Regions from separate parts of the Streptomyces sp. NPDC005195 genome, predicted to be linked through region 1. Evidence: riboswitches for the same ligand, from Rfam matches in the RefSeq annotation. Region 1 holds a riboswitch; the other holds the start of a gene.
What was found. A riboswitch is a leader RNA that binds a small molecule or an ion and turns the genes downstream of it on or off. The one in region 1 is predicted to bind cyclic di-AMP.
Positions count from the first base shown of each region.

Region 2: linked by a shared signal. The riboswitch ahead of ABZV34_RS11640 (M23 family metallopeptidase) and the one ahead of ABZV34_RS22060 (transglycosylase SLT domain-containing protein) in region 1 are both predicted to bind cyclic di-AMP.

Region 1 is NZ_JBEXHZ010000021.1:81,594-89,434, forward strand. Features, by position in the region: gene ABZV34_RS22045 (DUF2092 domain-containing protein) at 1-1,178, opposite strand, end outside; gene ABZV34_RS22050 (polyprenyl synthetase family protein) at 1,746-2,756, opposite strand; gene ABZV34_RS22055 (CocE/NonD family hydrolase C-terminal non-catalytic domain-containing protein) at 3,853-4,065, shown strand; cyclic di-AMP (ydaO/yuaA leader) riboswitch at 5,186-5,344, shown strand; gene ABZV34_RS22060 (transglycosylase SLT domain-containing protein) at 5,349-6,119, shown strand; gene ABZV34_RS22065 (HAD family hydrolase) at 6,218-7,036, opposite strand; gene ABZV34_RS22070 (FAD-dependent oxidoreductase) at 7,325-7,841, opposite strand, start outside.
Region 2 is NZ_JBEXHZ010000007.1:229,824-237,664, reverse strand. Features, by position in the region: gene lhgO (L-2-hydroxyglutarate oxidase) at 1-474, shown strand, start outside; gene trmB (tRNA (guanosine(46)-N7)-methyltransferase TrmB) at 597-1,418, shown strand; gene ABZV34_RS11650 (PrsW family intramembrane metalloprotease) at 1,483-2,883, shown strand; gene ABZV34_RS11645 (aldo/keto reductase) at 2,893-3,837, opposite strand; gene ABZV34_RS11640 (M23 family metallopeptidase) at 3,905-4,942, opposite strand; cyclic di-AMP (ydaO/yuaA leader) riboswitch at 4,954-5,111, opposite strand; gene ABZV34_RS11635 (PP2C family protein-serine/threonine phosphatase) at 5,303-6,559, opposite strand; tRNA gene ABZV34_RS11630 (tRNA-Met) at 6,763-6,836, opposite strand; gene ABZV34_RS11625 (dihydrofolate reductase family protein) at 6,989-7,841, opposite strand, start outside.

The DNA of each region.
Region 1 (7,841 bases):
TTGCCGGAGACGTGGTCGCCGAGCGAGTCCAGGAACCCGGAGACGGGGCTGTCGCCCGACGCGGAGCCCGAGGGCACGCCCTGGCCGCCCGTGTCGAACTCGACGATCGAGCTCCAGCCCTCACCGACGGTCTTCATGCCGTCGAGCCCCTTGCCGGGGTTCTCCCCGGGCTTCGAGGAGCCCTCCGGGAGCTTGCCGTGCCTGCCCTCGCCCTTGTCACTCTTGTCGCTCTTGTCGCCCTCGGCGCCCTTGTCCGCGTGGTTGCCGAGTTCCTTGCCCAGGTCGTCGCCTTCGGTGACCTTCGCGCCCTTCGGCGGGGTGAAGTCGAAGGTCGAGGCGGCCGGCCTGGAGAAGTCGACCTTGGTGAAGCCCGCGTCCACGACGGCCGCGCCGCCGCTGGCCGGCGTCAGCGTGAACTTCAGCGGCACCCCGGTCTTCGCGTCCACCGCGACGCTGATCGCGCCGACCGTGGAGCCGGACTGCCTGGGCTTGATGAGCAGCTTGTAGGCATCCCGGCCCGCGACCTGCGCCGTGCCGTCCACGGTCACGGAGGTCGTGTCGTCGACGGACTTCAGGGCCTCGTCGGCGAGCTCCTTGGGCGTGCTCGGGACGTCCTTGGGCGCCGCCCCGCGCCGCTCGTCGGACGCGGGCGCCTTCGAGTGGTACACCTCGTTCGACTTGCTGTCGTACGCCCATACGTCGTTGCCGTTGCGGATGACGCTGTACTCGGCGGCGCTCTCCAGCAGGGAGACCTTGCCCTTGTCCGGGCCGTCGGCCGCGACGCGCAGCGTGTGCGTGCCGGAGGCCAGCTCCATGAGTTTGGACTGCGGGTCGGCGGACGAGCCACCGGCGCCCTGGGCGGCGCCGGACATCAGGCTGTTCTCCAGACCGCCCAGATTGGGCAGCCCGAGGTCGGTGCTGATCTTGACCGTGCCGGAGAGCTGCTGGACGTCGGACTTGGCGATCTTCTCGACGAGCTGCTGCGCGGTGATCTTCGGCAGGCTGGGGTCACCGGAGTCGGCGAGCGCCGGGACGAGCCCGATGGTCGCCGCCGCCACCCCCACCACCGCGACCGGGACGACGTACCGCGCTGCCTTGCGGCGGCCGGCGCGCGTCTCGTCGGCCTCGTCGCGCAGCCCTTCCGCCCCGGCGGTCCTGTCGGATTCGTTCGGTGCCATGTGTGCCTTACCTCCGTCGTCGGCGGCGGCCTGCCATCCTGCGCTTCCCCACCCCTATAGCCGCCATTCTCACCCGAACCGGTGAGGAGTGGTGCTCTCCATATGACCAAATCGGGCGGAGAGATGCGTCAGACCCCGGACGCAACTCCACGTACTCCTGCGGTATGACACGGGGAGGCGGTACCGGCATCGACCCGTAGGGGTTCGCCGAGGACATCGCGACGCCGGTCAGGATCAGATCCTCCCGCGACGCGTACCGAACATACGAAACACATAGAATGTGCGAAACGTACAGAATGCACAGAAGATACGTAATGCACGGAAGCTACGTAATGCACGGAACGCATCGACCATGACGTTCGACTACATTCTTCCGCTTTCTCCCCGTACCGCCACCGACGTGACGCCCCCGCGCCGGGTTCCTCGCATCGACACGGCCCCCTGTCCGAGTCCGGACTCCCTCTCACCGCGTGACGGACATCACATTGATGAGAACCGGTCCGCCCCCGGGAACGACACCCCCGCGTACGCCGCTACGGGCGCCCGGCACCGGCGCTGACGAAGGCGTCAGCCCGCCCGGTGCACCACCGCGTCCACGAGCTCCACCAACGCCGCCTTCGCGTCGCACTCCGGCAACGGGGCCACCGCGGCCCGAGCCTCCTCCGCGTACCGCACGGTGTCCCGCCGCGCCTGCTCCAGCGCCGGGTGCGTCCGCAGCCGGGCCAGTGCTTCGGCGTGCCGGTCGTCGTCCGTGAGGTCGGAGTCCAGCAGCTCGCACAGCGCGATGTCCTCGGCGAGACCGAGCCGCTCCGCCCGCTCCCGCAACCGCAGCACCGGCAGCGTGGGAATGCCCTCGCGCAGATCCGTCCCGGGCGTCTTTCCCGACTCGTGCGAGTCGGACGCGATGTCCAGCACGTCGTCCGCGAGCTGGAAGGCCACGCCCAGCCGCTCCCCGTACTGCGTCAGCACGTCGACGACCGTCTCGTCGGCCCCGGACATCATCGCGCCGAACCGGCACGCCACGGCGACCAGCGAACCGGTCTTGCCGCTCAGCACGTCGAGGTAGTGCTCGACCGGGTCCCGCCCGTCGCGCGGACCCGCCGTCTCCAGGATCTGTCCGGTGACCAGCCGTTCGAACGCCTCGGCCTGGACGCGGACGGCCTCGGGACCGAGGTCGGCCAGCGTGTGCGACGCGCGCGCGAAGAGAAAATCGCCGGTGAGGACGGCGACCGAGTTGCCCCAGCGGGTGTTCGCGCTGGGCACCCCGCGCCGCGCGTCGGCCTCGTCCATCACGTCGTCGTGGTACAGCGTGGCGAGATGGGTCAGCTCGACGACCACGGCCGAGGGCACGACACCCGGCGCGTAGGGGTCACCGAACTGCGCCGCGAGCATCACGAGCAGCGGACGGAACCGCTTCCCGCCGGCCCGCAGGAGATGCTGCGCGGCTTCCGTGATGAAGGGGACCTCGCTCTTGGTGACTTCGAGCAAGCCCTCCTCGACAGCCGCCAATCCGGCCTGGACATCGGCTTCGAGAGCCTGGTCCCGCACGCTCAGCCCGAACGGCCCGACGACGGTCACGAGAGGTTCTCCTGTCTGCTGACGATCACATGGCGAACTCGGTCGATCATTCGGTCGATGACACGGTTTGTCGATGTGTCGCTGCCATCACTCAAGTCAGCGTATCCGGTCACGTTTCGATCACCACGAGCGCCCACCGTCCCCACTGTCGACTTCCTCCCGACTTCCCTCTCCCCCGGCGTCCGATGTCCCCCGGGAGGCAGGCAGTCCCACGCAGTCCCACGTCCGGGTGGCGGCCCGTCACGAACGTTATGTTCCTGATAGGCCGGTATGGCAGTGGATAAACCGAATCACCCGCGAGCACCGGGAACACCGGGAACACCGGGAACACCGGGAACACCGACAAGAGCATGCACGCCCGTACGGCCTTCCCCTACGAGACGACTCACGAGGACGTCCGGATCCCTCCGGCGGACGGCACCCGGCTGTACGCGGGCCACGGGACTCGCCCACATCACCCGCCCGCCGGACTCGCGCACGTCGGCCGGGTGATGTGGCGCGACATCCGGGTGAAGCGCCTGGCGACGGTGGCCCCGTTCATCCATACGTGGCCGCCGCCGCGCCCGGCCCAGGACGCGCACGGGGGCGACGGCGGCGTCCGCCAGGGTGGCCCCGCGATCCGTGCGGCCGTCCCGGCGGTGGGCGGGCGGCCGGCGGGACCCGCACCCCGACCCGGTACCGCGCCTGGTCCAGAGCCTCCCGCCGGGCCCGGCGATCGGCTTCCTCCCGGAGGCGCCGCACTGGGGGACCACTGGCCCGAGCCACACAGCACGCGCACCCCGACCGACACGGACGCGCACACCCCGACCGACCCGGACAGCGGCCCGGTGACGCCGGAGCCCCTTCCTCGCCCCTATGTCACGGACGCGCACCCACCGGCGACGGTCTACGCCTCCCCGCCCGGCCGCCGGGTGGGCGACACCGCGGGATCCTCCCTCTTTGGTCACTCCCGTCGCGTACGCGCTCCGGGGTGCGCCGGTGCTTGTGCGCTCCCCTCAGCACACCGGCGTGGACACGGGTCGCCTCCGCCCCTCAACACACCCGCGCGGACCTGTCTCCGGACCGCCGCGAGGGTGGGTCCGGGTGATCGGCCCCGGTGTGCGACGCGGCCCCTGACGGCACCTCGACCCCGGTCACTCGTAGTGCCGTGAACCTGTCAGTGCGCAACCGCCGCGATCAGTCGCTCCCCTCGAAACCGGTCACTACGGAGGACGTAGGTTTCGGCCCGGCCGCCATCGGCCGGGCCGTCCCGCCCGGCCCTCGCATCCGCCTCTGGCTCGCTCCCTCCCCTCCCTCTTCCTGGCCCTGAATCCGGCCCGAGCCCGGCCCGGAGGCCGGCTTCACCCCGGACCCGTCGGTCAGTTCTCTCGAACTCCCCTTACGAGCAGGGGAGTCCGGTTCCACGAACGCCTTCGCGGAACCGGACCCTCCGTACCGCTCGGGATGGCCTCCGCCGCCGCTTTCGGCGAACCCCGCCCGAACGCCGGTCAGTGGACGACGTGGCCAAGGGCGAGCGATGCCGCGAAGTCGTCCGCCGCCACCGCGGCACCCGCGCCCACCCGGACGGCCTCGAACACGCGGAGGAGGCTCGAGGCGTGCTCCGCCCAGGAAGCCGAGCCTCGAGCGCCCGCGCCCGCCTCCCCTGGTCGATCCGCCCGCGCCGCCCGCGACCGGCCCGGGAGGCGCGACCCGGGTCCCGCCCCGAAGTCGGCTACGGGACAAGGGACTTCGCTCTCCCCCGAGCTGGTCCGCAAGGCCTTCACCGAGGCGGCCTCCCCTCGTACGGGGGAGCGGCGGATCCCGCGCATCGCGGGCCGAAGCCCCGGCGGCCCCGCGGAGCAGAGCGTGGACCGGTGCATCCCTGACGGACCCCGGCGAGGGACACGCGCCCGTCCTCACGGGCGGCCAGGAGTGGGTCACGCGCTTCGGCGTCATGCGGGCGGATCCCGGACCGTAATCAACAGGGTGCGCGCGGGCTGGAGTTCGGCCCCCGTCCCGACCTGAAGCGCCGCGCGCATCCCGAACACCGGCCCTACGGAGACCACTTCAGGACCGTCGAGAACCGGCTGCCCCACGGCGACCCCGGCACGGGCCTGCCCGCACGAACGGTGCGCACGGCTCCGACCGAGGGCTCAGCGGCCTTTTATCCGCGCCTTATATGCCCGACTTGCCGCCATTGCCGCTTTATTCCTGTCGGATCGAGTGAGTTGGGTCACGCGCGAAGGTCATCTACCTCGCGAACCCATCCAGCGACTACCCGTTTGCATAAGCCAAGTTGAGCGAAGTATTCCGGATTAATCGGGCAATTCATCCGCCCTTATGTCCTGGTGAAAACGATCTACACCGCGACATCAAGGCTTGTTTCGGACATGTGCTCTCGCATACCTTCACGTCACTCCGGACGGACCGCCCAATCCTGCCGCCGACCGGAACCACACCCGACCACACACGCACGGCAGGAGCGGGGGACCCAGGTAAGCCGCCGATCCGAAGTCCGGAACGGCTAGGGGTGAAGTCGCACTCACCGTGCGGCCGGGCAGCTCCCGCCCGAACCCGACAGCTCACCTCGCAGGCGCCGGAGAGGAACTCGTCATGGCCGCAGCAGGTAGACACTGCCACCCGAAGACCCGCAGCACCCTCGTTCGCGGCATTCTCGCGGCGGGCACGGGCGCCGCGGTACTCGCCCTCCCACTCCTGGGCGCCACCTGCGCACAGGCCGCCACGGGCGCCTCCGACGTCCAGCTCGTCACCTACAAGGTGGTCACGGGCGACACCCTGGTCAAGATCGCGCAGAAGTACCCCTCGAGCGGCGGCTGGAAGAAGCTGTACGAGGCCAACAGCGCGGTCATCGGCTCCAACCCGTCGGCGCTCCGCACGGGCCTCACCCTGACGGTCGGCACGAAAACCGTCCAGAACACCACAAAGTCGGCAAAGGTCACGGCGGCGGTCGCCAAGACGACCAAGTCCACGACCACGGCGGTCAAGACCGCGACGGCCAAGACCAAGGCGGCCACCGAGACCACCGCCGCCGTGAAGACGTACACGAACGACCTCGACGGCTGGATCAAGCAGTCGCTGGACATCATGGCCAAGAACGGAATCCCGGGCACGTACAACGGCATCCACCGCAACGTCATGCGGGAGTCCTCCGGAAACCCCAAGGCCATCAACAACTGGGACTCCAACGCCGCCGCCGGTATCCCCTCCAAGGGCCTGCTCCAGGTCATCGACCCGACGTTCAAGGCCTACCACGTGCCCGGCACGTCCATGGACTCCTACGACCCGGTCGCGAACATCACCGCCGCCTGCAACTACGCCGCAGCGAAGTACGGCTCGATCGACAACGTCAACGGCGCCTACTGACCGGACGCCACGAGACCGGGGTGCCGGGCCGGACTTCCGGCACCCCGGGAATCCGAGGCTTCGGGGCTTCGGGGCTTCGGGGCTTCGGGCAACCGGGGCTACGGTGCGGAGAGCGGGAACAGCCGCTCCAGCACCACCGCGATCCCGTCGTCCTCGTTCGACAGCGTCACCTCGTCGGCCACCGCCCTGAGCTCCGGGTGGGCGTTGGCCATGGCGACCCCGTGGGCGGCCCAGTCGAACATGGGGATGTCGTTGGGCATGTCACCGAAGGCGATGGTGGCTTCGGAGGCCAGCCCGAGATGGGCGGCGGCGAGAGCAAGGCCCGTCGCCTTGGTCACCCCGCATGGCTGGAGTTCGACCGTGCCGGGCCCCGACATGGTGACCGTGGCCAGGGAACCCACCACTCCCCTGGCCGCCGCGGCCAACTCGTCGTCGGACAGCAGCGGGTGGCGCAGCAGGACCTTGCTGATCGGCTCCGTCCAGAGGTCGTCGCGGCGACCGACCCGTACCGCGGGAAGCGTCGGGTGCGGCATCACGTAACCGGGCTCGATGAGTGTCAGTCCGTCCACGCCGTCCTGGTCCACCGCGGCGTAGAGCAGCCCTACCTCCGCCTCGATCTTGCCGAGCGCCGTCTCCGCGAGTTCCCTGTCCAGGGTCACCGACCACAGCAGACGGTCCTCGCCCGCGTCGTAGAGCTGCGCCCCCTGTCCGCACACCGCCAGTCCCGCACCGCCGAGTTCGCCGAGGAGCGGGCGCACCCTCGGCGCCGGGCGCCCCGTCACGACCAGATGGCGGGCGCCCGCCTCCACCGCCCTCGCCAACGCGGCCCGGGTCCGGTCGGAGAGCGTGTCGTCGCCGCGCAGCAGCGTTCCGTCCAGGTCAGTGGCGATGAGTGAATATGCAGTCGGAGCGGCCATGATCCGAAGAATACGGATCCGACGACTCATCGGCCCGGCGTGAACCGGACGACGTCCGGTATCCCGTCAGCAACGCCGTTCACCGCACGGGCCACGCGCGCCCGACGACGTCATACACCCTCCGATCCGCCGTGCCGGGCGCCCGAGAGCGCCGCGAAACCGGCCTCAACACCCGCCGCGGACGGGCATGTTACGGACCGCGCACGGCCGGCCGCTTCCCGGTGACGTCGGAGCCGTGGCCCCCCGCCACCGCCCCGCCCGCCGAACGCCCCACCGCCGTACGCCGTCTCAGCTGTGAGCCGCCGCCAAGTGCCTGGCCAATCGCGGCGAAGCGAACTCCGTCCCGCACACGAACCGCATCACGGGCCCGTACGAGGCCGCCGCAGGCAACCCCGTGAAGTACAGCCCGGGGACCGAGGACCGGTATCCGGCTCCGAGCTTCGGGGTGCCGCGGCTCACCACCAGCTCCGTCCGCAACGCGTGTCCCAGGAAGTCCATCGCGGCGATGTCGACGCGATAGCCCGTCGCCGCGATGACGTGGTCGGCCGCGAGCTCCTCGGGCGCACCGCCCAGGGTCCGCACGGAGAGCACCGGGCGACTCCCGGAGACCGAGGCACGCTCGATCCGGGCGATCTGGCTGACCTCGACCTTGCCCTCGAAGCGGTCCCGGAGCCACCACGCGCCGAGCGGGCCGAGCACCCGGCGGACGAGGTAGTGGCGGGCCTCTGCGGGCAGGTAGCGGTAGGGGTGCGGGTAGTAGCTGAGCGCCCACAGCGACCAGGCGCGTCCGAAGGGCGACTCCGGG
Region 2 (7,841 bases), on a different contig from region 1:
GTGCCGGACCCCGCCTTCCCCTTCCTCGGGGTGCATCTCACCCGGGGGATCGACGGAGACGTCCACATCGGGCCCAACGCGGTGCCCGCGCTCGCGCGGGAGGGGTACGGGTGGGGGGTGATCCGTCCCCGCGAGGTGGGCACGACCCTGGCCTGGCCCGGGTCGTGGCGGATGGCTCGGCGGCACTGGGCGTACGGGGCGGGGGAGCTGCGGCGGTCGGTGTCCCGGAAGGCGTTCACCGGGGCCGTACAGCGGCTGCTGCCGGCGGTGACGGTGGACGATCTGGTGCCCGCGGCGGCGGGGGTGCGGGCGCAGGCGGTGTTGCGGGACGGGACGCTGGTGGACGACTTCCTCATCAAGGAGGGGGTGCGGACGGTGCATGTGCTGAACGCGCCGTCGCCCGCCGCGACGGCGGCTCTGCCGATCGGGAGAGAGGTTGCGCGTCGGGCGCTGGCCACGCTGGCGGTGACCTGAGGGTTCTCGCCCCCGCCGCCCCTGCCCTCCTCCAGCCAGGGGCTCCTCCCCGGCCCCCTGCCAGGGGGCCGGACACCCGGAGTCGGTGGCGGTCGTAAAATCGACGCATTGTGTCTGAGTTCCTGAGCAGCTCCCCCCCAGAGCCCCACCCCACCGGCGACGCCCCGCGGGAGCGCCCCCGTGCCAAGGGAGCGCCCCGGTTCCCCGACGGGCCGCAGGCCGATCCCGCCGGGTCGCACTTCGAGCGGCGGATCCGGAGTTTCCAGCCGCGCCGCAGCCGGGTGACGGCCGGGCAGGCGGACGCCCTGCAGCGGCTGTGGCCGAAGTGGGGTCTCGACATCGACGGGCAGCGGATCATCGACCTGGCCGAACTGTTCGGCGCCGACCTTCCCGTCGTCCTCGAGATCGGGTTCGGCATGGGCGAGGCGACGGCGCGGATGGCGGCCGAGGACCCGGGGACGGGGATCCTGGCCGTCGACGTGCACACCCCCGGCCAGGGCACCCTGCTGAACCTCGCGGACCAGAACGGACTGGCCAACATCCGGGTCGGCAACGGCGACGCGATCATCCTGCTCCGCGAGATGCTCCCGCCGGACTCGCTGAGCGGACTGCGTGTGTACTTCCCCGACCCGTGGCCCAAGAAGCGCCACCACAAGCGCCGGCTGATCCAGCCGGAGTTCCTGGACCTCGCCGCGACCCGCCTCACGCCGGGCGCCCTGGTGCACTGCGCCACCGACTGGGAGCCGTACGCCGAGGAGATGCTCGAGGTCCTGACCGCGCATCCGGACTTCGAGAACACCGCGCCGGACGGCGGTTTCGCGCCTCGTCCGGGCTTCCGGCCGCTGACCCGTTTCGAGGGCCAGGGGCTGGAGAAGGGTCATGTGGTGAACGACCTGCTCTTCCGGCGCGTACAGCACCGGGAGCTGCACACCTCGGGCGACTGACACCCCTGCGGACCGCCTCCGGCACCGTCGCGGACACCGCCCCTGCCTCGTTAGGGTCAATGCCGTGGCCACCTTTCCCGCGTACCCCACGCACCCCGGCGCTCCCGTCGGCGAGCCGCCCGCCGGTGCGCCGCCCGCCGGTGCGCCGCGGCACCCGCACTGGTGGCAGCGGACCTGGGTGCGCTACGGCGCGCCGACCACCCTGCTCGCGCTCTCCGGGCTCGTCATCCTGGCCCTGGTGCGCCAGCAGACCGGTACCGAGGGCTTCCTGGTGGGCCTCGGCCTCGCCGTACTGCCCGTCCCGCTCCTCCTCGCCGCGTTCCGCTGGCTGGACCGGGTCGAGCCGGGCCCCTGGCGGAACCTGCTCTTCGCCTTCGCCTGGGGCGCGTGCGCGGCGGCGCTGATAGCGATCGTCGCCAACAGTTTCGCGACCCGGTGGATAGCGACCGCCACCGCCGACCCGTCGAGCGCCGACACACTCGGCGCGACGGTCATCGCCCCGATCGTCGAGGAGTCCGCGAAGGCCACCGCCGTGCTGCTGGTCTTCCTCTTCCGCAGACGGGACTTCACCGGGATCGTCGACGGCGTGGTCGTCGCCGGGGTCACCGCGACCGGTTTCGCCTTCACCGAGAACATCCTCTACCTCGGCAACGCCTTCGGCACCGACCAGCTCAGCGGCGAGCGCGGACTGGCCTCCGTCACCGCCGCGACCTTCTTCGTCCGGGTCGTGATGGCGCCCTTCGCGCACCCGCTGTTCACCGTGTTCACCGGCATCGGCTTCGGGATCGCGGCACTGTCCGCCGAGCGCCGGCGGCTGCGCCGCGTCCTGCTGCCGTCGGCCGGACTGCTGCTCGCGATGGGCATGCACGCGATGTGGAACGGCTCGTCGAGCCTCGGGGAGTACGGGTTCTTCGCGGTGTACGGCGCGTTCATGGTGCCGGCGTTCGGGCTGCTCACCTTCCTCGTCATCTGGACGCGGCAGCGCGAGCTGAGGACCGTCCGCGCCGAACTCCCGGCGTACGCCGTCGCCGGGTGGCTGACCCCGCCCGAGCCGTACGCACTCGGTTCGATGCGGGCACGCCGGCTCGCCCGTCAGTACGCGGTCCATCACTTCGGCAGGGCGGCGGCACGGTCGGTCGCGCGGTACGAGGCCTGCGCGACCTCGCTCGCGTTCCTGCGGCACCGGGGGCGCCGCGGCGGCGCCGGCTCGGATTTCGTCGTACGGGAGCGGGAGCTGCTCCACGAACTGTGGCGGCGCAGGGAGGTCGCCCGCCCCTCCCTCGCGTACGCGGCACGGGTGACCGCACCCGCCGTACCGATGCCGGGGCCGTGGCCCGCGTACGGCCCCGGCCCCGGCTACGGCCCCGGCTACGGCTACGTGCCCGTGCAGCCGTCGGCCCGGGACGAACGGCCGGACCCGGACCCGACAGCGCCCCGCCCGGCGTACGACCCCTACCGGCCCTGAGCGGAGCGCTCAGGCCGACGCCTCCGTCAGCCGTGCCAGTTCGTCGTCCTTCAGCGTGAGGTCCGCGACCGCGAGCAGGTCCGGAAGCTGTTCGACCGTCCGTGCGGAGGCGATCGGGGCCGCGACCGTGGGCCGGGCGGCGAGCCAGGCGAGTGCGACGGTGGCGGCCGAGGCGTCATGGGCGCGGGCGACCTCGTCGAGGGCGGCGAGGACACGCCGGCCCCGCTCCGTGTCGAGGTGCTTGCCCGCGCCCTCGGCCCGCGCCGAGTCGACGGTCGTGCCCGGACGGTACTTGCCGGTGAGGAACCCGGCGGCGAGGGCGAAGTACGGGACGGCGGCCAGTCCGGTCCGGGAGGCGACCTCCTGGAGCGGGCCCTCGTAGGTGTCGCGCGAGACGAGGTTGTAGTGGGGCTGGAGGACGGTGTAGCGCGCGAGGTCCTCGCGGTCCGAGAACTCCAGGGACTCCGCGAGCCGTTCGGCGGAGAGGTTGGAGGCGCCGATCTCCCGGACCTTGCCGGCCCGGACCAGTTCGTCGAGCGTGCCGATGATCTCCTCGACCGGGACCGAGGTGTCGTCGAAGTGGGTGTAGTAGAGGTCGATGTAGTCCGTGCCGAGCCGGCGCAGTGACGCGTCGGCCGCCGCCCTGACGGTGTCCGGGGCCAGCCCCTTGTACTGGGGATGGGCGCCGACCTTGGTGGCGAGGACGACATCGGAGCGGTTGCCGCGCGCGGCGAACCACTTGCCGATGATCGTCTCGGACTCGCCGCCCCTGTTGCCGGGGATCCACGCCGAGTAGCTGTCGGCGGTGTCGACGAAGTTGCCGCCCGCGGCCGCGTAGGCGTCGAGGACCGCGAAGGACTGCGCCTCGTCGGCGGTCCAGCCGAAGACGTTGCCGCCGAGGGCGAGCGGGAAGACCTCGATGTCGGAGGAACCGAGCGTGCGGAGAGGAGTCATACCCCATTTCAACAGTCGTAGCGGACGACTGCATTCCGCACCCGCCGTGCTCGCGGCGGGTGCTGGATCAGGGGTTGATGCCCTTGCTCTGCAGCCACGCCATCGGGTCGATCGCGTCGCCGCCGCCGGGGTGGACCTCCAGGTGGAGGTGCGGCCCGGTCACGTTGCCGGTCGCGCCCACCCGTCCGATGACGTCACCCGTGCCCACCTTCTGGCCCACGCTGACGCTGATGGACGACTGGTGGCAGAACCACAGCTCCGTGCCGTCGTCGAGGGTGAGGATCGTGCGGTAGCCGTACGAGCCGGCCCAGCCCGCCTCCGTGATGGTGCCGCTGTGGATCGCCTTGATCAGCGTGCCCGTGGGGGCGGCGAAGTCGAGGCCGGTGTGGTAGCCGGACGACCACATGGAGCCGGCGTCACCGAAGCGGGAGGTCAGGGTGTACGAGGAGGTCGGCAGCGAGTAGCTCTTGGCGAGCTGCGCGAGGCGCGCGGCCTCGGCCTTCTGCTTGGCCTCCGCTTCCGCCTTCTTCTTCGCGGCGGCTTCCTTGGCCTTGGCCTCGTCCTGCTGTTCGGCGGCCAGCGCGACCGCCTTCTTCGCGGCGGCGGTCTCGGCGGCGGCCTGGGCCGCGCTGTCGACCTGGTCCTGCTGCGACTCGGCCTGCTCCATGATGCGGGCCCGCAGCGCCTCGCCGGCGTCGGCGTTGCCCTGCGCGGCGTCGGCGGTGGTGAGACCGGCGCCGGTGAGCGGGGTGGAGGAGCCCTTCGGCGTGCTGGAACCGCCGTCGGATATCAGGGCCTTGGCCGACTGGGTGACCGAGGAGAGGTCGGGCAGCGAGATCGACACGGGCGGCTTGCCGGGCGCGGCGGTGGCGATGCCACCCGCGCCGACGGCGGCCAGGACACCGACGCCGAGGACGGTGGAGCTGCGGGCGAGCCCGCCCCCGCGCTGCTTGGAGACGCGGTGCCGGCCGCGGACGGGAGCGACGGAATCCGCGGTGGGGTTCCATTCCTCCCAGGGGCCCTCGTCGTCGCCGCGGGAGTAAGCGAAAGTCTGACTGTCGTTCGGCGCGAACGAAGTGGGCTGGGCAGGCCGGTTGGACGCCACGTGGGCGCGCTCCTTTCCTTCCTTCTCGCCTACCGGGTTAGCTGACGGGTTCGGAGCAGGAAGGTCTCCTACGCGCGTCAACCCACGGTGTCTCCACCGTGAAAGACGCTCGATTCACCCCAATTTGGTGGTTCCCCGGTTCCCTCGCGGGATTCGGCGCGTGCGCACGGAGCCGTCTCTTGTGACGGCTGGGACTACCGCGCTGCGTTATCGAACGTTAATAGACTCGGGTACCGGATTCCAAGCCGTTCGTGCCGATCATTGCGCACTCTTGGCCAGGACTTACGGGGCATGACCGAGGGAAAGCGGGCGAGTTGACCCGCCCTGCCTCACCCGCCTTTTCTGACCGTGCGTCAGCTGTTACGCGGAGGGATATCGTCCGGCTACCCCCCGTGACAACGATCGAGGAACTCCGTCGCCCTCGAGGGGACGCCGCACGGCGAGCAGCGCCATGTCGTCCGAGAGCGCGCCGCCCGTGTGCCGGCGGGCCCCCTCCGCGAGCGCGGCCAGCAGGGCGTCCGGGTCGCGGAAGGTCTGCCCCGCGAGCCGACCGGCCGGATCGTAGAAGTTCCCGCGGCCGTCCCGCGCCTCGGACAGTCCGTCCGTGTGGAACAGGAGCGTGGAGCCGAGCGGGAAGTCCGCCGTCTCCCCTCGGTCGGGCCAGCGGCCCAGCTCGCCCATGCCGAGCGGCAGCGCGGGGTTCGCGGCGGCGAGCGTGAACAGCGTGCCGTCCGCGTGCAGGAGCAGCGGTGACGGATGGCCGCGGTTGACGATCCGGACCACGTCGCCCCCGTGCGGGATCTCCGCGAGGACGGCCGTGGTGAAACCCTCGAAGGCGTCCAGGCCCTCGCGCCGGGTGCCCTCACGGGCCAGCGCACGTTCCAGCCGCTGCGCGACCGCCTCCAGCGTCGTCTCCTGCTCGGCCGCCTCCCGGAACGCCCCGATGACCACCGCTACGACGGCCACCGCGCCCATGCCCTTGCCGCGTACGTCGCCCACCACCAGCCGTACGCCGTGCGGGGTGTCCTGTACGGCGTACAGGTCGCCGCCGATGAACGCGCCCTCCTGCGCGGCCTCGTACCGTGCCGCGACCGCCAGGCCGCCGATCCGCTCCTCGGGTTCCGGCAGCACGGCGCGCTGAGCCGCCTCGGCGATCTGGCGGACCGAGGCGAGCCGTCGGTCCGAGCGGCGGACGAGGATGTTGATGAGGACGGCGAGGACGGCGACGGTCGCCACCGTGGCGACCTCGGTGATCGAGCCGATCCCCATATGGAAGCCGAACCTGAGGCGGCAGCCCAGCAGCGCGGCCAGCGTCATGGCTCCCGTGAGGAGGGTGCCGCGCAGCGTGAAGATCGGCGCGGCGACGAGCGGGGCGGCGGTGAAGAGCGGGGCCGCGGTGAAGTCGGGCGGGGTCATACAGTCGTAGACCACCGCGACGACGACGAGCAGGACCGGCAGCGCCCGCACCAGGGTCCAGGCGTGCGAAATCCGACGGGCGTCCGGGTCCGGCGGCGATTCGTCCCCCAGCCCCGGATCGGGCACGGGGTCGTCGGGCAGCCGTCCGCCCGACCGGTCGTAGGGCGGTTCGGCCCGCCGCGCACCTCCTCGCTGGCCCACCCATCCAGGTTTCCCGGAGTGGGGGGAGGCGGCCAGCGGTGTGGACCGACCGGGGGACGGCCCACGCTTCCGTACGGGCGGGTCGGAGAAACCAGGGACCGGAAACACCGAGCACCGAGCACACCGAAGGCCGGAAACGTCTCTTGGCCGGAAACACCAAGGGCCGGAACTCGTGAATCCGAGTTCCGGCCCTTGGCCTTGAGTAGCGGGGACAGGATTTGAACCTGCGACCTCTGGGTTATGAGCCCAGCGAGCTACCGAGCTGCTCCACCCCGCGTCGTTGAAACCAGTGTACGTCATGTTCGACCCCCCGAGCACACCCGTTCACGCACGCCCCACGACCAGGTCTCTTCTCCTCCGGATCCCCCGCGATTCCGCCTCGCTCGCGACGGTCCGCGGCCGGGCGCCCGGCCGCCGGAAGCCCCTCCGCTAGGGGGCGCCGAGCAGATGCCGGTTGGGTGCCGTGGCCCGCTCCTCGAACTCCGGGAGCACGACGACGTCCGCCCCCGCGGCCGCCAGCAGCCCGTTGCCGTCCGCGCCCGCCACGAAGGTGTCCGGCTCCCGCCAGGCGGTCACCACCCTGCGCACCCCCGCGTCGAGGATCAGCCGGGCGCAGGGTGCGGGCCGAGAGGCCCGCCGGGCGCACGGCTCCAGACTGCTGTAGACGGTGGCGGACGCCAGTCGCGGATCCCCGGCAGCGATCTTGGCGAGTGCCGCCTCCTCGGCGTGCGCGACGGGGTCGCCCCCCTCCCGCGAGTGCCCGCGGGCCAGCTCGGTGCCGTCCGCGGCCACCACCACCGCGCCCACGCTGAACGCGCTCTCCGACGGCGGGCACAGCGCGGCCAGCTCGCACGCCACCCCCAGCCAGTGCCGGTCCGCGGCGGCGGCGAGCGCACCGGTGCCGGGGGCCGTGGGGACGTAGCGGATGAGGACGACGTCTCCCACCGCCCGTGTCTCCACCAGCCGCATCCGTCCGGGCGGGTAACTCCCGGGCCCGAACAGCCGTGGCGCGTCCGCCTGTCCCACGAAGAGCGGCGCGACGGCGAGCTGGAGTTCGTCCGCCAGGCCCTGCCCCATCAGCTGGGTGTGCACGCGCCCGCCGCCCTCGACCATGAGACGCCGCACCCCCCGTACGTCATGGAGGTGTGCGAGCACGGCGCGCCAGTCCAGCTCGGCCCCCGTCGCCACCACGTCGACGGCCGGACCGCGCAGGGCGTCGGCGGCCCGTACGGCCCCCTCGTCCGTGGTGTAGACGATCTTCTCGCCGCCCGTGTGCCAGAAC